DNA from 3 places in the Micromonospora sp. CA-248212 genome. Region 3 is predicted to be linked to each of the others. Evidence: predicted binding sites of a transcription regulator. Region 3 holds the regulator's gene; each other region holds the start of a gene.
What was found. Region 3 encodes HrcA, which represses chaperone genes, less so after heat shock. Its sites were predicted from a motif close to GGTTNGCACNCTCNNNNNGAGNGTGCNAACC; they were not measured.
Positions count from the first base shown of each region.

Region 1: the regulator HrcA is predicted to act here: its motif matches at 2,488-2,518, upstream of groL (chaperonin GroEL).
Region 2: the regulator HrcA is predicted to act here: its motif matches at 3,515-3,545, upstream of groES (co-chaperone GroES).

Region 1 is NZ_CP192023.1:6,750,925-6,757,149, forward strand. It holds gene ACQP03_RS31765 (GNAT family N-acetyltransferase) at 1-290, shown strand, start outside; gene ACQP03_RS31770 (hypothetical protein) at 367-612, shown strand; gene groL (chaperonin GroEL) at 671-2,293, opposite strand; gene ACQP03_RS31780 (hypothetical protein) at 2,566-3,783, opposite strand; gene ACQP03_RS31785 (cold-shock protein) at 3,898-4,101, opposite strand; gene ACQP03_RS31790 (N-acetyltransferase family protein) at 4,386-4,916, shown strand; gene paaN (phenylacetic acid degradation protein PaaN) at 5,008-6,225, opposite strand, start outside.
Region 2 is NZ_CP192023.1:6,396,283-6,402,507, forward strand. It holds gene ACQP03_RS30040 (molybdopterin-dependent oxidoreductase) at 1-1,227, opposite strand, end outside; gene groL (chaperonin GroEL) at 1,353-2,996, opposite strand; gene groES (co-chaperone GroES) at 3,067-3,381, opposite strand; gene ACQP03_RS30055 (THUMP-like domain-containing protein) at 3,640-4,821, shown strand; gene ybaK (Cys-tRNA(Pro) deacylase) at 4,831-5,310, shown strand; gene ACQP03_RS30065 (sugar ABC transporter substrate-binding protein) at 5,487-6,225, shown strand, end outside.
Region 3 is NZ_CP192023.1:5,800,209-5,806,433, forward strand. It holds gene ACQP03_RS27200 (NAD(P)H-dependent flavin oxidoreductase) at 1-109, opposite strand, end outside; gene ACQP03_RS27205 (VOC family protein) at 199-555, opposite strand; gene ACQP03_RS27210 (histidine triad nucleotide-binding protein) at 588-947, opposite strand; gene ACQP03_RS27215 (SDR family NAD(P)-dependent oxidoreductase) at 1,041-1,802, shown strand; gene ACQP03_RS27220 (16S rRNA (uracil(1498)-N(3))-methyltransferase) at 2,206-2,940, opposite strand; gene dnaJ (molecular chaperone DnaJ) at 2,942-4,090, opposite strand; gene hrcA (heat-inducible transcriptional repressor HrcA) at 4,164-5,186, opposite strand; gene ACQP03_RS27235 (DUF4870 domain-containing protein) at 5,398-6,039, shown strand; gene hemW (radical SAM family heme chaperone HemW) at 6,102-6,225, opposite strand, start outside.

The DNA of each region.
Region 1 (6,225 bases), 950 kb from region 3:
GCGAGGGGGCCGGCTGCCACCTGGCGGAGCGGGCCGGCGAGGTGCTGGGCTTCGCCGCCTACGGATCGTCCCGGCCGAGCTGGTTCGGGCCGATGGGCACCGCCCCGGCCGCCGAGGGCTCGGGCATCGGCGGAGTGCTGCTGCGACGCTGCCTGCGGGATCAGCGTGCGGCGGGACTGGACCGGGCGGAGATCGGCTGGGTGGGGCCGGTGCCGTTCTACTCGGGCAGCGCGGGTGCGCGGATCGAGCGGGTCTTCTTCCTGTACCGGCGACGGCTTGGGGCCGAATAGCGGTCAAATGGGACATTGACCCATTCGTCCGCGTCGGGCATCGACGCCCCCTACCGTTTCGGTAGAGGAGGCAGCCATGACCACGGATGACGACCAGACCGAGGACGGCCCGCCGATCACCTGGAAGCCGGCCGACGAACTGCCCGGCCAACTGCCGTTCGACCGGTTGGATTACGGCGACGCCGAACAACTGGCCGAGATGAGCACCGACGGCCGACCGGCGACCGAGGAACCGCAGGAGATGGTGGACGCGCCGATCCGGTCGCTGCCGCCGTACGACCGGGCGCAGAAGCGCCGCAACCAGCGTCCACTGCCCACCTGACGACGAACGGGGCGGACCGCGTCAGCGGCCCGCCCCGTTCGGTGTGTCGGAACTGGACTCAGAAGTCCATGTCCCCGCCACCCGGGCCAGCCGGGGCAGCCGGGGTCTTCTCCGGCTTGTCCGCGACGACGGCCTCGGTGGTGAGGAACAGCGCGGCGATCGACGACGCGTTCTGCAGCGCCGAACGCGTCACCTTGGCCGGGTCGATGATGCCCGCGGCCAGCAGGTCGACGTACTCGCCGTTGGCGGCGTTGAGGCCGTGACCCGCTTCGAGGTTACGGACCTTCTCCACCACGACGCCGCCCTCGAGGCCGGCGTTGACGGCGATCTGCCGCAGCGGGGCGTCCAGCGCGACCTTGACGATGTTGGCACCGGTCGCCTCGTCGCCGACCAGGTCCAGCTTGTCGAAGGCGGTCTTGCCGGCCTGCACCAGCGCGACGCCACCACCGGGGACGATGCCCTCCTCGACGGCCGCCTTCGCGTTGCGAACGGCGTCCTCGATGCGGTGCTTGCGCTCCTTCAGCTCGACCTCGGTGGCCGCGCCGACCTTGATGACCGCAACGCCACCGGCCAGCTTGGCCAGCCGCTCCTGCAGCTTCTCGCGGTCGTAGTCGGAGTCGCTCTTGTCGATCTCGGCCCGGATCTGGTTGACCCGGCCCTGGATCTGCTCGGCGTCACCGGCACCGTCGACGATGGTGGTCTCGTCCTTGGTGACGACGACCTTGCGGGCGTGGCCCAGCATGTCGACGCTGACGGCGTCGAGCTTGAGGCCGACCTCCTCGCTGATGACCTGGCCGCCGGTGAGGATGGCGATGTCGCCCAGCATGGCCTTGCGGCGGTCACCGAAGCCCGGCGCCTTGACGGCGACCGACTTGAAGGTGCCCCGGACCTTGTTGACGACCAGGGTGGCCAGGGCCTCGCCCTCGATGTCCTCGGCGATGATCAGCAGCGGCTTGCCGCCCTGCATGACCTTCTCCAGGATCGGGAGCAGGTCCTTCACCGACGAGATCTTGCTGTTGACGATCAGGATGTACGGGTCGTCGAAGACGGCCTCCATACGCTCCGGGTCGGTCATGAAGTAGGCCGAGATGTAGCCCTTGTCGAAGCGCATACCCTCGGTGAGCTCCAGCTCCAGCCCGAAGGTGTTGCTCTCCTCGACGGTGATGACGCCTTCCTTGCCGACCTTGTCCATCGCCTCGGCGATGATCTCGCCGACAGTGCTGTCGCCAGCGGAGATGGAGGCGGTGGAGGCGATCTGCTCCTTGGTCTCGACGTCCTTGGCGAGCTTGGACAGCTCCTCCGAGACGCTCGCGACCGCGGCCTCGATGCCCCGCTTCAGGGCCATCGGGTTGGCGCCGGCGGCCACGTTGCGCAGGCCCTCGCGAACCAGGGCCTGGGCCAGGACGGTCGCCGTCGTCGTGCCGTCACCGGCAACGTCGTCGGTCTTCTTGGCGACCTCCTTGACCAGCTCAGCGCCGATCTTCTCGTACGGGTCCTCGAGCTCGATCTCCTTGGCGATGCTCACACCATCGTTGGTGATGGTGGGGGCACCCCACTTCTTCTCGAGCACGACGTTGCGGCCCTTGGGGCCGAGGGTCACCTTTACGGCGTCGGCGAGCTGGTTCATGCCCCGCTCGAGGCCGCGGCGCGCCTCTTCGTCGAACGCGATCATCTTGGCCATACGGCGTTGTCCTCCTGGACACTCACGGGCCACCCGAGATGTGTGCCCCGGATGGGCCGCCTGGTGTACGCACCTTGGGACGTCGCCACCTGGCGACGACGACGTCCTTCGGCCGGGCCGGATAGCCCGCGACGACCGGCCATGTGCTGCCCCGGTGTCTCCACACCGGCGCAACCAGGCCCCACCGTCCCGACCATTGGCACTCACGGTATGCGAGTGCCAATGACTTGTTTAGCACTCTCACCTGCCGAGTGCAAGCACGATGAGCCCGGTCAGTCGAGTTCCGCAGCCAGTGTGGCCCCGTTCACGGGCCCCTCATGAGCCCGTTGCTCGGCGTACGTGATCAGCAGACCGACCAACTGGGCGAGGTGGGCCGGCAGGGCCAGCACCGCCGTGACGGCGATGACCACCACCACCCCGACCGCGGGGCCCGGGGACGCGAACGGATCCTCGCCGAACGCGCCGGTGCCGGCGGACTCCAGGATGCCGGGCACCACGGTTCCGATGATCACCGCCGCGCCCACCAGGGCCACCCGGCCGAGCAGCATTCCGAGCCGGTCGTGGAACATCCGGAACGACCGGCCGATCGGGTTGTCCCGCTCGAACAGGTAGACCGGGCCGGCCATGCTCAACGCGAACGCCAGGTAGATCCCCGGCAGCACGCAGAAGCAGACTCCGATGCCGATGAGCAGGCTGACCAGCAGCGTCCAACCCCACAGGCCGACGGCCCGGCGCAGCCCGTACCGCAGCGCCGCGTCGAGCCGGGCGGGCCGGCCGGCCGCCTGCTGGGTGATCACCCAACTGCCCGCGGCCCAGCCCAGCGCCTGCACCAGGCCGATCAGCAGGCTGCCGCCGACCAGCACGACGACGAGGGTCAACAGGCTGGTGGCGAAGTTGTCCGGCAGCCCGGCCGACGGGTCCGTCTCGGCCTGCGCCGCCCAGGTGGGCGACGGGTCCAGACCGAACGAGATGACCGACAGCACCGCCGCCGGCAGGACCTGGGTGAGCAGCATGATCGGCACCAACTGCCGCCAGCCCCGGCGCAGCGCGCCCCAGAACCGGTCGAACCAGCCCCCGATACCGGCACCGGGCGGAGTGACCAGGGCGTCGTTCGGGTCGAGGCCGTAACCCGGCGGGTACCAGCCGACCGGCGCCCCCGGATACCACGGCTGACCGCCGTAGGGACCGGCCCCCGGCGGGTAGCCGCCGGTGGGCGGAAAGGCCCAGCCCTGCGGCGGCGGACCACCGGGCTGACCCCATGCACCCTGGGCGGGACCCCAGCCCGGCGGCGGACCGGCGGGCTGACCCCACGCCTGCGCCGGGTCCCAGCTCTGCGGCGGCGGGCCCGCGTGCGGCAGGCCAGCGTCCGGGACGGGCGGGGTGCCCGAAACTGGTGACGCGCCGGAGCCGTCGCCGGCTGACGTCGGGTCGGGCCGGCTCGGCTCACCCGGCCCGGAGGGCGTGGCGGGTGGCGGCGACTGGTCGGTCATGAACCCTCCTCAGCATCGGCTGGAACGGTTCACGATCTTCCCGGGCCGGCGTCCGCGCCGCAGCCCCGGCTCGCCAGCCGGTCGCGCAACAGCCGGCGAGCAGATCGGGATCGGTCAGCCGATGACGCGGACGTGCTCCGCCTGCGGGCCCTTCTGGCCCTGGGCGATCTCGAACTCGACCCGCTGACCGTCGTCGAGCGCCTTGTAACCGTCCATCTCGATCGCGGAGAAGTGGACGAACACGTCCTGACCGCCGTCGACGGCGATGAAGCCGTAGCCCTTCTCGGCGTTGAACCACTTCACGGAACCCTGTGCCACGGTGCACTTCCCTCACTCTGCGCGGCGTTGCCTGCCCGGCCGTCCGGCACCGCCGGACACCCACGAACCACCACCTCAGCGATCGACGGCGACCGTTGAAAGAGGTGATCGAAATCGCACGCTACACGAGGAGTGACGGGAGCGCACGACCACAAATCGGGCATAGTTCGTAGCGATCCGAGGGTCCGTCGGATTCATGACGATGGTTGCGTTTGGACCGGATGGAGGGGGTCTGGCGGCACGGGTCACCGGTGCGCGTCCGCCCCTGTGGTAGGCATGCGGGCATGAGCACCGACACGGGCTCCGCGGCCCTGCGGCAGGCGCGGATCCACCGGGTACGACCGCAGGACGCCGCCCGGATGCGGGCGCTGCGCCTGGAGATGCTCGCCGACGCGCCGTTGGCCTTCCTGGAGACCCTGGCCGACGCCGCGGCCCGACCGCACGACGATTTCGCCGCCCGGGTGGCGTTCACGTCGACCGGTCCGCACACCGCGCAGTTCGTCGCGGATCCGGGCGGCCGGCTAGTCGGGCACGCCGGTGGAACGGCCGCCCCGAACGAGCCGGGCCTCACCGTGATCTACGCCGTGTACGTCACGCCGGCCTGGCGGGGCAGCGGGCTGCTCGGCGAGCTGATCGACGGGGTGGCCGCCTGGTCGCGGGACTGCGGCCGGCCGGAGCTGATGTTGGAGGTGGTGGTCGGCAACGACCGCGCCTACCGGGCCTACCAGCGCCTCGGCTTCAAGGACACCGGCGTACGGGTCCCCCACCCCACCATCCCCGCCCTAACCGAACTACAAATGCGCCGAACAGCCTAACCCCCCCTCCCCCCACCGACCCCGGTGATCAAGAGGTTCGCGTCAAGAACAGCGTGATTTCTGACGCGAACCTCTTGATCACCACGAGAGGTCAGGCGTGGCGGCGGGACTGCACGATCCGGAACCGGTTGGCCACGTAGGCGCCGTCGGTCAGGGCGGAGTTGGCCGCCGCGTTGGCGCCGCTGCCGTGGAAGTCGGAGAAGGCCGCCGACTGGTTCACGAAGACACCGCCGGTGAGGTTGGCGGACAGGTGCACACCGACCTCGACCGCGACCGCCTCGGCGGCGTCCAGCACCGCCTCGTCGGTCGAGTAGACCCCGGCGGTCAGCGCGCCCTTCTCGCCGATGGTCCGGCGCATCAGCTCCAGACTGTGCGCGGTGGAGTCGGTCGCGATGGCGAACGAGATCGGCCCGAACCACTCCCGGCCGTACGTCTGGGCGTCGTCCGCGGTCAGCTTCACGACCGTCGGGGTACGCACCACCGCGTCGGCGTACGACGGGTGCGCCACCGTCCGCGACTCCAGCACCGGCTCGCCAACCTTGGTGACCTCGGCCAGCCGCTCCAGCACCCCGTCGTTGACGATGGCGCCGGTCAGCTCGACCCCCCGGGCCGGGTCGGCGGTCAGCTTGCCGATCGCCGCCGCGATCCCGCCGGCCACCTCGTCGAAGCTCTTGTGCCCCTGGTCGGTCTCGATGCCGCCGGCCGGGATGAGGATGTTCTGCGACGTGGTGCACATCTGCCCGCTGTAGAGGGTCAGCGTGAAACCGAGGTTGCGGCACATGCCGGCGAAGTCGTCGGTGGAGTCGATGACGACCGTGTTCAGGCCGGCCTTCTCGGTGTAGACCGACGCCTGCCGGGCGTGCGTCTCCAGCCAGTCGCCGTACTCGGTGGAACCGGTGAAGTCGACGATCTTGACGGCCTGGTGCAGGGCCAGGTCGCTGGCGAGCTTCTCACCGGGGGCCTCGGCCGCCAGCAGGACCAGGTTCGGGTCGAAGCCGGCCTCGGCCAGCACCTCCCGGGCGTACTTCACGGTGATCGCCAGCGGCAGCACCGCGCGCGGGTGCGGCTTCACGATCACCGGGTTACCGGTGACCAGCGACGCGAACAGCCCGGGGTACGAGTTCCAGGTCGGGAAGGTGTTGCACCCGATCACCAGCGCCACGCCACGCGGGACCACGTGGAACGTCTTGATCATCCGCAGCGGGTCGCCCTTGCCGGCGGCCTTCTCCCAGCCGGCCGTGCCCGGGTGCCGGGTCATCTCGGCGTACGCGTACGCCAGCGCCTCCAGCGCCCGGTCCAGCGCGTGCGC
Region 2 (6,225 bases), 600 kb from region 3:
CCCCTGGGCCGACCAACCGCGTGGCACCCAGTACGCGTCGAAGTCGGCGAAGCGCGTCAACTCCAGCTCGGTCACCCACTTGCAGGCCGACACGTAGCCGTAGAGACCGGGCACCACCATCCGCACCGGGAAGCCGTGCTGGACCGGCAGCGGTTCGCCGTTCATGCCGATCGCCAGCAGCGCGTCCCGCCCGTCGCGCAGGGCGGCGGTGGGGGTGCCGCAGGTCCAGCCGTCGACCGACCGGCCGACGACCTGGTCGGCGTCCTCGTCCGGCTGGGCCTCGTCCAGCAGTTCCCGCAGCGGTACGCCGAGCCAGCGCGCGTTGCCGATCAGGTCCCCGCCGACCTCGTTGGAGACGCAGGCCAGCGTGACGTACCGCTCGACCAGCGGCCGGGCCAGCAGGTCCGCGTAGCTGTAGGTGCGCTCGGTACCCACCCGGCCGTGAATGCGCAGCCGCCAGGTGTCCGGGTTCACCTGCGGCACCACCAGGGCGGTGTCGATCCGGTAGAACCCGGAGTTCGGGGTGACGTACGGCGCGAGCTGGGCCAGGGACAGGTCCGCTCCCGCGGGCACGGCCGGCGCGGGGACGGCCGGGGCGGGGAGCCGGATCGCGTCCCGGGCGGCCGAGACGCCCCGCCGCCCGGCCAGCCAACGGCCGCCGAGACCGGCCACGGCCGCCGTACCGAGCAGCACTCCGGTGCCGGTGAGGAACCGTCGGCGCGACTCCGGGTCGACACCCTCGACCGGCGCGGCCGGCGTCACCGGCGTGGGTGGGTCCCACGGCCAGGGTTCCAGCTCGAACGGGCCGGCGATGAACAGCCAGAGCACCAGGGCGCCGAGCCCGCCGCCGACCAGCGACGGCAGCGCGTCGAAGACGTCCGCGCCGGGGCGGGTCAGCGCGGCGGCCACACCGACGGCGCCGAACGCCGCGATACCGGCCAGGCCCAGGGCCAGCCGCCGGATCGCCAGCATTCCGAACAGGGCCGCGAACCCACCCAGCAGCAGGGCCGTTCCGGTCAGCAGGGCGATCTTGTCGGCGGTGCCGAAGACGTCGATGGCGAACTGCTTGATCGGCTCGGGAACGGCGTCGACGACCACCCCGCCGACCGCGACCAGTGGCGCCGACCGGGGGCCGGTCAGCACCGCCACCGGCTCCGCGGTGCCGATCGCGACGGCGGCGGCGGTGACTCCGGCCAGCGCGGCGTACCGCCGCGACGTCGTGCTCATCGGCCCAGTGTGCGCGATCATCTCGGCCGATCGCCAACGACGTCATCGCTTGGTAATGCTCGCCCGACGAAACCGGGGCACACCGCCGTACGGCGGTGTGCCCCGGAACGGGTGTCGCTACCGGGTCAGAAGCCCGGGCCGTGCTGGTGGCCGTGGCCGTGGCCGTGCCCGCCACCGGCGGCGGCCGGCTCGGGCTGCTCCGGCTTCTCCACCACGAGGCTCTCCGTGGTGAGTAGCAGGCCGGCGATCGACGCGGCGTTGGTGACGGCGTTGCGGGTCACCTTCACCGGGTCGATGATGCCGGACTTGACCAGGTCGCCGTACTCGCCGGTGGCCGCGTCGAGGCCGTTGCCCCACTGCATGCCGGCGACCTTCTGGGTCACGACGTAGCCGTCGTGGCCGGCGTTCTGCGCGATCCAGCGCAGCGGCTCGACCAGCGCCTTGCGCACGATCGAGACGCCGACCTTCTCCTCGCCGGTGAAGCCCAGGTCGTCGTCGAGCACGGGGAGGATCTGCACCAGGGCGGCGCCGCCGCCGGGCACGGTGCCCTCCTCGACCGCGGCCTTGGTCGCCGCGATGGCGTCCTCGATGCGGTGCTTGCGCTCCTTCATCTCGACCTCGGTCGCCGCACCCACCTTGATCACGGCGATGCCGCCGGAGAGCTTGGCCAGCCGCTCGGCCAGCTTCTCCCGGTCCCAGTCGGAGTCGGAGGCCTCGATCTCCTTGCGGATCTGGGCCACCCGGTCGTCGACCTCGGTCTTCTGGCCGCCGCCGTCGACGATCGTGGTGTTCTCCTTGTCGACCACGACGCGCCGGGCGGTGCCGAGCACCTCCAGGCCGACCTGGTCGAGCTTGTAGCCCAGCTCCGGGGCGACCAGCTCGGCGCCCGTGGAGATCGCGATGTCCTGGAGCATGGCCTTGCGCCGGTCGCCGAAGCCCGGGGCCTTGACCGCGCAGACCTTGAGGGTCTTGCGCAGCGAGTTGACCACCAGGGTGGAGAGCGCCTGGCCGTCCACGTCCTCGGCGATGATCAGCAGGGGCTTGCTGTTCTGCAGGACCTTCTCCAGCAGCGGCAGCAGCTCCTCGATCGCCGAGATCTTCTGGGTGGTGACCAGGATGTACGCGTCCTCGAGGACGGACTCCTGACCCTCCAGGTCGGTGACGAAGTTCGGCGAGATGAAGCCCTTGTCGAACTGGAGACCCTCGGTCACGTCCAGCTCGGTGGTGAGCATCGAGCCCTCCTCGACGGTGATGACACCGTCGCGGCCGACCCGCTCCATCGCCTCGGCGATCAGCTCGCCGATGGTGGCGTCCTGCGCGGAGATCGTCGCCACGTTCGCGATCGACTCCTTGCCGGCGACCTCGACGGCCTTGCCGAGCAGCGCCTCGGAGACCTTGGCGGCCGCCGCGTCGATGCCCCGCTTGAGGCCGGCCGGGTTGGTCCCGGCGGTCACGTTGCGCAGGCCCTCACGGACCATCGCCTGCGCCAGCACGGTCGCGGTGGTGGTCCCGTCGCCGGCGACGTCGTTGGTCTTGGTCGCCACCTCCTTGACCAGCTGCGCGCCGAGGTTCTCGTAGGGGTTGGTGAGCTCGATCTCCTTCGCGATGGTCACGCCATCGTTGGTGATCGTCGGCGCACCGAACTTCTTGTCCAGGACGACGTTGCGCCCGCGCGGGCCGAGGGTGACCTTGACCGCGTCAGCGAGGGCGTTGACACCGTGCTCCAGCAGGTGTCGGGCGTCGTCCGAGAAGCTGAGGATCTTCGCCATGAATGTCCCTTCGAAGCGCCGCTGCCCCGGCCCGGCGAGCCGGACCGGGGCAGCGACACTGATCGGTTGCTTACTTCTCGATGACCGCGAGGACGTCGCGGGCGGAGAGCACCAGGTACTCCTCGCCGGCGTACTTGACCTCGGTGCCGCCGTACTTCGAGTAGAGGACGGTGTCGCCGACCTGCACGTCAACCGGAACCCGGTTGCCGTTGTCGTCGACGCGCCCCGGACCGACAGCGAGGACGGTGCCCTCCTGCGGCTTCTCCTTGGCGGTGTCGGGGATCACGATGCCCGACGCCGTGGTGGTCTCAGCCTCGTTCGCCTGGACCACGATGCGGTCCTCGAGCGGCTTGATCGCAACCTTGGTCGCGGTAGTCACGGGCATACCCTCCTGGGGTACTGGTTTCGTTGCTGGCCAGCGGGGCTGACCAGCGTCAATCTGCCTCATGCCACCGGGCGGGGCCGTCGTCGCGGGTGCCGGTCCGCCTGGCGTGCGCACCCGGGTCGCGAGACCCGGAAGCTGGCACCCTCAGGGTGAGAGTGCTAATCGCAGGTTATTCCGTGGCTAGCACTCCGTCAAGGAGAGTGCCAGCGCGTCGCGCCCCGCCAGCGGTATTTTCCCCTCGGTCGGGAGAATGGGCAGGTGGATCTCGATCAGTTGGCGGCACTGCGTACCCCCGAGGGGTCGGCCGCCCTCACGGCGGCGGCCGAGCTGGCCGGCGGCGATCCACTGGCCGCGGCGTCGGCGCTCCGCGCGGCCGGGGTGCCGCCGACGCTGGCGGCGGCGGCCCTCACCCAGGCCGAGCTGCGCCACCGGGCGGTGGGCAAGTTCGGCCCGGCCGCCGCCGGGATGTTCCTCACCCGCCCCGGCCTGGAACAGGCCACCCGCCGGGTGGTCGCCGACCGGCGGGCCGCCCGGCTGCACGCGGCCGGCGTGCGCACCCTGGCCGATCTCGGGTGCGGCCTCGGCGCGGACGCGCTGGCCGCCGCCCGTGCCGGCATCCGGGTGTACGGGGTCGAGGCCGACCCGGTGACCGCGGCGATGGCCGCCGCCAACGCCGCCGCCGCCGGGCTGGCCGACCTGTTCACGGTCGAGTGCGGCGACGCGACCGCGTTCGACGTGTCGCGGGTGGACGGCGTCTTCTGCGACCCGGCCCGACGGGCCACCGGCACCGGCCGACGGATCTTCGACCCGCGCGCCTACTCGCCGCCCTGGGACTTCGTCACCGGCCTCGCCGAGCGGGTGCCCCGCACGGTGGTGAAGGTGGCGCCGGGCCTGGATCACGCGCTCATCCCGGCTGGCGCGGAGGCGGAGTGGGTCGGCGTGGACGGCGACCTGGTCGAGGCGGCGCTCTGGTGCGGCGAACTGGCCGAGGTGCCCCGCCGCGCCAGCGTGTACCGGAGGGAGATCCACCAGCTCACCGGCTCGGGCGACACGGAGGCGCCGGTCGGACCCCCGCGCCGCTACCTGTACGACCCGGACCCGGCGGTGGTCCGGGCGCACCTCGTCGCCGAGCTGGCCGCGGAGCTGGACGCCACCCTTGCCGACCCGAGCATCGCGTACCTCTACGCCGACCAGCCGACCCGCACCCCGTACGCGCGCTGTCTGGAGATCACCGACGTGCTGCCGTTCTCGCTCAAGCGCCTGCGGGCATTGCTGCGCGAGCGTCGGGTGGGTCGGGTGGAGATCCTCAAGCGGGGTTCGGCGCTGACGCCGGAGCAGTTGCGGCGGGACCTGCGCCTGGCCGGCGACCAGGCGGCGAGCCTGGTGCTGACCCGGGTCGCCGGAGCGCCGACCGTGCTGATCGGCCGGCCGGTGGATTAGGTTCGGGGCGTGGCGGGACAGGGCACTCCGGCAACGGCACTACTGGCCAAGCGCGGGATCGCGCACCGCACCCACCCGTACCGGGTGGCACCCGACGCTCCGAACTACGGCGCCCTGGTGGCGGCGGCCCTCGGCGTGGCGCCGGAGCGGGTGTTCAAGTCGCTGGTGACCGAGGTGGACGGCGTCCTCACCGTGGCGGTCGTACCGGTGACCGGTGAGCTGGACCTCAAGGCGCTCGCGGCGGCGGTCGGCGGCAAGCGGGCGGCGCTCGCCGAGCGGACGGTCGCCGAGCGGGCCACCGGCTACGTGCGAGGCGGGATCAGCCCACTCGGGCAGCGGCGGCGACTGCCCACCGTGCTCGACGACTCCGCGCTGGACCTGCCGACGATCCACGTCTCCGCTGGTCGGCGCGGGCTGCAACTCGAACTGGCGGCGGTGGACCTGGTGGCGCTCACGGCGGCCCGCACCGCGCCCTTGCAGGCCCGCTGACCTGTCGTTACATCGCTCTTTTCGGCGGATGTTCGGCGAGTAACAGTCGCGTTGCTGAATTGTTATCGCTTCCAACAAACTTGGGACCTGGGTGGTCTTGTGGTGCGAGTGTGACGCGGAATACGTTGCCGGACACAACAAAACAACACCTCCCCACCTCCGAAAGGACCCTGCACATGCGTAAGGGGATCCTCACCATCGCCGCCGTGGGCCTGCTCGCGACCGGCGGTTTGACCGCCTGCGGCGACGACTCCGGCAACGGCTCGGCCGACTCCAAGAAGACTCCCAAGATCGGCGTGATCCTTCCGGACAGCAAGTCCTCCCCCCGCTGGGAGACGGCGGACCGTCGCTTCCTGGAGGAGGCGTTCAAGGCCGCCGGCGTCCAGTCCGACATCCAGAACGCCCAGAACGACAAGGCCGCCTTCCAGACCATCGCCGACCAGATGATCACCGGCGGCGTCACCGCCCTGATGATCGTCAACCTGGACTCCGGCACCGGCAAGGCCGTGCTCGACAAGGCCAAGTCGCAGGGCGTCGCCACCATCGACTACGACCGGCTCACCCTGGGCGGCTCGGCCCAGTACTACGTCAGCTTCGACAACGAGGTCGTCGGCAAGCTCCAGGGCGAGGGCCTGTCGAAGTGCCTGACCGAGAAGGGTGCCAAGAACCCTGTCGTGTCGTACCTGAACGGCTCGCCCACCGACAACAACGCCACCCTGTTCAAGGCCGGCTACGACTCGGTGCTCAAGCCGAAGTTCGACTCCAAGGAATACACCAAGGGCCCGGACGACGCCGTGCCGGGCTGGGACGGCCCTACCGCCGCGACCATCTTCGAGCAGCAGCTCACCGCGACCAAGGGCAAGATCGACGGCGTGCTGGCCGCCAACGACACTCTCGGCAACGCCGCCATCTCGA
Region 3 (6,225 bases):
CGGATACGGCTGCGGCCAGGTCCGGTCCCGCAGCCGAACCCACCGGCGCCTGGATGATCGGCAGCCCGATGCCCAGCCGTTCGCACAGGGCGGTGCGCAATCCCCTCACGAGCCCCCCCGAGTGCTTCGAAAATCGAATCGGTCGGCTCGGACGTTACTGCTTCGGATACCGAAGCGTCAACAGGGCGTGACGGGCCGTCAGCGGTAGTACTGGACCAGGCAGAATTCGTGGTCCTCCGGGTCGGCCATAACGACAACCACGCCCTCGTCGTAGTCGTGCCGCTCGCCGGTGTACCGACCACCGAGATCGATGACCAGGGCCATGGCCTCGTCGATCCGGTCAACGGAGATGTCGAGGTGAATCCGTACCTTGCCGGTCCTGGCTTCCGACACCGGCTGGAACACCAACCGTGGCTGAGGTTCACCACGTTCACCGAGGTAGACCCAACCCTGCTGCGACGGACCGGGCTCGCGACCGAGCAGACCGCTCCAGAATCGGGCTACCCGCTCGGGGTCGAGGCAATCAATCGTCACACCGGACCAGACGTTGGCCATGCGCCGATCCTGGCAGAGCGTCGGGCCGGCCGTCAGGTCAGGTCTCGGGCGAGCATCGGGCCCAGTGGCGCGCCGCCGAGCAGGTGGGCGTGCACGTGGAACACCTCCTGCCCGCCGTACGCCCCGGTGTTGAACATCAGCCGGAACCCGTCGCCGAGCAGCCCCTCGTCCTCGGCGACCGCGGCAGCCGTGGCCAGCACCGCCCCGGCCAGCGCCGGGTCACCCTCGGCGAGGGTGGCGACGTCGGCGTAGTGCTCCTTCGGAATGACCAGGACGTGCACGGGGGCCTTCGGGCCAATGTCGCGGAAGGCGAGCGTGGTGTCGGTCTCGCGGACGACGGTGGCCGGGATCTCCCCGGCGACGATGCGGCAGAACAGGCAGTCGGATCCCATCGGGGCAGTGTAAGGAAGGGCACCTTGCTAACGCCTGAGGTATAGGAAGGGGCCCTTCCTTACAACTGGGGGTGCTCAGGCAGGATGGCCGGCATGACGGATCGGGCGGTTCTGGTGACGGGGTCCTCGCGCGGCATCGGCCGGGCGGTGGTGGAGGCGTTCGCCGCCAGTGGGGACCGGGTGGCCATCCACCACCGCGACTCCGCCGAGGCGGCCGAGGAACTTCGCGCCGGGCTGCCCGGGTCGGGGCACGTGGTGGTCCGCGCCGACCTCACCGACCCGGCCGCGGTCCGCACCATGGTCGACCGGGCCGCCGATCAGCTCGGTGGCCTGGACGTGCTGGTCAACAACGCCGGCACGTACGGCGACCGGGACGTCCCGCACCCGGTCTTCGGCACCTCGTACGAGGAGTGGCAGGCGCGCTGGCGGCAGGTGCTGGAGACCAACCTGACCGGTGCGGGGAACGTGATCTGGTGCGCCGCCCAGCACCTGCGCCAGCGGGGTGGCCGGATCGTCAACGTGTCCTCCCGGGGCGCGTTCCGGGGCGAGCCGGAGCAGCCGGCGTACGGCGCCAGCAAGGCGGGGCTGAACGCGCTCGGTCAGTCCCTCGCCGTGGCGCTCGCGCCGTACGGCATCACGGTCGCCACGGTGGCGCCGGGTTTCGTGGCGACCGACATGACGACCGAGCACCTGCGCGGCGAGCGGGGCGCGGCGATCCGGGCGCAGAGCCCGTTCGACCGGGTGGCCCGGCCGGAGGAGATCGCGGCAGCGGTGCACTGGCTGGCCTCGCCCGAGGCCGAGTGGGCCTCCGGCACGATCGTCGACCTCAACGGCGCTTCGTACCTACGCAGCTGACCTCGCGATTCACGCTCGGCGCGGCGTTCACCGACCGACCGGCGGTGCGCTGCGCCTCCTGCGGGCGGACGGCGGACAACACTGTGAGCGTGATGCCTGTCAGTCATCTTGATGACTGACAGGCATCACGCTCAATGGAGTGCGCGGCTCCGATCCGCCCGCATCACCGGCCCGCGAGCCGCAGGCACCAGCGGCCGAAGCGAACGCGGGCCCAGGCTGGCGGCCGAAGCCAGCGGCGGCAGGGTGGCGGCCGAAGCCAGCGGCGGCAGGGTGGCGGCCGAAGCCAGCGGCGGCAGGGTGGCGGCCGAAGCCAGCGGCGGCAGGGTGGCGGCCGAAGCCAGCGGCGGCAGGGTGGCGGCCGAAGCCAGCGGCGGCAGGGTGGCGGCGAGTCGGGGGTGGGCGACTACCAGCGGCCGAGGCGGGTGGCGAGCACGCTGAGCGCGGCCACGCCGGCCGTGGAGGTACGCAGCACCTCCGGCCCGAGGCGTACCGGCCGGCCACCGGCCTCACGGAAGGCCGTCAGTTCGGCCCGGTCGATGCCGCCCTCGGGGCCGACCACCAGGACGATCTCCCCGGCCGACGGCAGGTCGACGCCGGTCAGCGGCTCGTCGGCCTCCTCGTGCAGGACGAACCCGGCGGCGGCGCCGGCGATCCGGCGGGCGACCGTGGCGGTGGACTCGTCCGGCGCGCCGGCCACGACGGGCAGCCAGGGCCGGCGGGCCTGTTTCGCCGCCTCGCGGGCGGTGGCCACCCATTTCTCGCGTGCGCGTACGCCCCGGTCGCCGCGCCACTGGGCCACCGAGCGCGACGCCGCCCAGGGCACGATCTCGTCCACCCCGACCTCGGTCATCGCCTGCACGGCCAGCTCGCCCCGGTCACCCTTGGCGATGCCCTGCACGGTGACGATCCGGGGTACGGGCGCGTCCGCGTACCCCCGGGAGGTGACCGCGACCTCCAGGCTGCCCCGGCCGACGGTGGTGACCACGGCGGCGGCCGTGCCGCCCCGACCGTCGGCGAGCAGCAGCTCCTCGCCGACGCGCAGCCGCTGCACGGTTGCGGCGTGGTGCCCCTCCGGGCCGTCCAGGGTCAGCGCGTCACCGGTGGGCAGCGCCTCCACCAGGAACAGCGGCGCCGACACCTCAGGCGTGCCCGTTGAACGCGTCGCGCATCCGGGAGAAGAAGCCGCCCTGCTTGGTCAGCTCGGCGACCTCCTCGCCCCGGGTCTTGGCGAAGTCGCGCAGCATCTTCTCCTGGTCGGGGTCGAGCTTGGTGGGCGTCCGGACGTCCAGGTGCACGTAGAGGTCGCCCCGGCCGGTGCCGCGCAGGTGCGGTACGCCCCGGGCGCGCAGTCGCAGCGTGCTGGCCGGCTGGGTGCCGGCCTTGACGTCGACGGTCTCCTCGCTGTCCAGCGTCTTGATGGTGAGCCGGGTGCCCAGCGCGGCGGCGGTCATCGGCACGGTGACGCGGCAGTGCAGGTCGTCACCCTTGCGGGAGTAGACGTCGTGCGGACGCTCGTGGATCTCCACGTAGAGGTCGCCGGCGGTGCCACCGCCCGGGCCCACCTCACCCTGCTGGGCCAGCCGGATCCGCATGCCGTCCTCGACGCCGGCCGGGATCTTGACGGTGAGCGATCGGCGGGTGCGTACCCGGCCGTCGCCGGCGCAGGTCGGGCAGGGGTGCGGGATGGTGGTGCCGTAGCCCTGGCAGACGGTGCACGGCCGGGCCGAGACCACCTGGCCGAGGAAGGTGCGCTGCACGGACTGCACCTCGCCCCGGCCGGCGCACGCCTCGCAGGTGGCCAGGTGGGTACCGGCCGCGGTGCCGGCGCCCGAGCAGGTGGTGCAGAGCACGGCGGTGTCCACGGTGATCGGGGCCTCCACGCCGAACGCCGTCTCGTGCAGGTCCAGTTCGAGGCGCAGGATCGCGTCCGCGCCCGGACGGGTCCGTGGACGCGGCCCGCGGCCGGCGCCGCCCGCGGCGCCACCGAAGAACGCGTCCATGATGTCCTGGAAACCGACGAACGGGCCGGCTCCCCCCGGACCACCCGGGCCGCCCGCGCCCCCGCCGCCGGGGGCGAGCGGGTCGCCACCCAGGTCGACGATCTGCCGCTTCCGGTCGTCCGAGAGGACCTCGTACGCGGCGTTGATGTCCTTGAACTTCTCCTGGGCCTCCGGGTCCGGATTGACGTCCGGGTGGAACTGGCGTGCCAGCTTGCGGTAGGCACGCTTGATCTCGTCATCGGAGGCTTCCCGGCTGACACCGAGGATGCCGTAGTAGTCCCTGGCCACTGCGTTCCGTGTCCTCATGTTCGTCTCGCGTTGCGCCGACCGGCGGCCGCAGCCGGCCGTCGGCCCTGACTGGTCAGTTCTGGGCCAGCAGCTCGCCCACGTAGCGTGCCACGGCGCGCACCATGGCGATATTGCCGGGGTAGTCCATCCGGGTGGGCCCCAGCACCCCCAGGCCGCCCACGATGGTGGCCCCCGGGCCGTACCCGGTGCTGACCACCGAGGCGGCACGCAGGTTGTCGAACTCGTTCTCGTCGCCGATCAGCACCCGGGTCGTGCTGGGCTCGGTCTCGCCGATGAGCTTGAGGAGCACGACCTCCTCCTCCAACGCCTCCAGGATGGGCCGCAGCGAACCCTGGAAGTCGAGCAGACCACCCCGGGTCAGGTTGGCGGTGCCGGCCAGGGCGATGCGTTCCTCGTGCCGCTCGACGAGCGTCTCCAGCAGGACGGTGGAGAGCGTGGTCATGGCCGGGCGCAGCTGCACCGGCGCCTCTTCCACCAGCGCCTGCACCAGCGGTGGGGTGTCCGACATGCGCTCACCGGCGAGTTTCTCGTTGACCAGGCGACGCAGGTCGGTGACGTCGTCGGCGGGCACCGGTCCGGGCAGCTCCACCAGCCGCTGCTCCACCCGGCCGGTGTCCGCGATCATCACGAGCATCAGCCGGGTGGTGGAGATCGGCACCAGCTCCAGGTGGCGGACCGAGGAGCGGGCGAGGCTCGGGTACTGCACCACGGCCACCTGCCGGGTCAACTGGGCGAGCAGCCGTACGGTGCGGTGGACCACGTCGTCGAGGTCGACGGCCCCGACGAGGAAGCGCTCGATGGCCCGGCGTTCGGCCGGACTGAGCGGCTTGACCCGGGACAGCCGGTCGACGAAGAGCCGGTAGCCACGGTCGGTGGGCACCCGGCCGGCGCTGGTGTGCGGCTGCCGGATGTAGCCCTCCTCCTCCAGCACGGCCATGTCGTTGCGGACCGTCGCCGGGGAGACCCCGAGCTGGTGCCGCTCGACCAGCGCCTTGCTGCCGACCGGCTCCTGGGTCGAGACGTAGTCCTCGACGATGGCGCGGAGCACGGCGAGCTTCCGGTCGTCCAGACCCATCCTCCGCACCTCCTGTCGCACGTCGGCCGCCGGCCCACCCGGGCCGACGGACCGTCCTGGCACTCGACTGTAACGAGTGCCAGTCTACGTCGGCGTGCCCGCCGACGCGATGATCAACGACGGCCCGTGACATCCCGCGGGCCGATCGGCCCGGACGACAGGGCGATGTCGCTCTGGTGCGGCGTTGCTCACGGCACCTACCGTGACAACCATGACTGAACCACCTCGCCCTCCCGGCGCGGGAGACCCCGGCAACTACCCGCCGGAGCCGAATCTCCCCGGCTCGTCCTCGTCGGCCGAGCCGCCCACCGCACCACTGTCCGGGGCGCCCGGCCCGGGCGGCTATCCCCCAGCCGGTGGCTATCCGTCGCCCACCGGTGACCAACCGCCGTCGGGCGGCTACCCTCCGCCGGGCGGCTACCCCCCACCAGGGGGTTACCCCCCGCCGGGTGGCACGACTGGCGGGTATCCGACCGGCGGCGCGTACGGCGGCCCCGGCGGCGGTTACGCCAACAACGAGGACAAGACCTGGGCGCTCGTCGCCCACTTCGGCGGCGCGGCCGGGATGATCATCAGCGCGGGCGTGCTCGGCTGGATCGCCCCGCTGGTGGCGTTGCTGGCCCGGGGCAGCCAGTCCCCGACCGTCCGGGCGCACGCCGTGTCGGCGCTCAACTTCCAGCTCGTCTGGTCGATCGTCGGCCTGGTCGGCTGGGTGCTGTCCTGCATCTTCATCGGCTTCATCGGCGTCGTGGCGGCCGTCGTGCTCGGAGCCGTGTGCGGCATCCTCGCCGGCATCAAGGCCAACGAGGGGCAGCTCTACCGCTACCCGCTCTCCGCCAACCTCATCAAGTGATCCGGGCCGGCCGCTCCCCCGGCCGGTCCGGCACACCGCCGCCGGCCGGGCGGGCGTCCGGCTCAGGGCAGCAGGTCCCGCACGACCGCGTCGGCGAGCAGCCGGCCGCGCAGGGTGAGGACCGCCCGTCCGGCGGCGTACCTCTCGGCGTCCAGCAGACCGTCGGCGAGGGCCCGCGCGGCACCG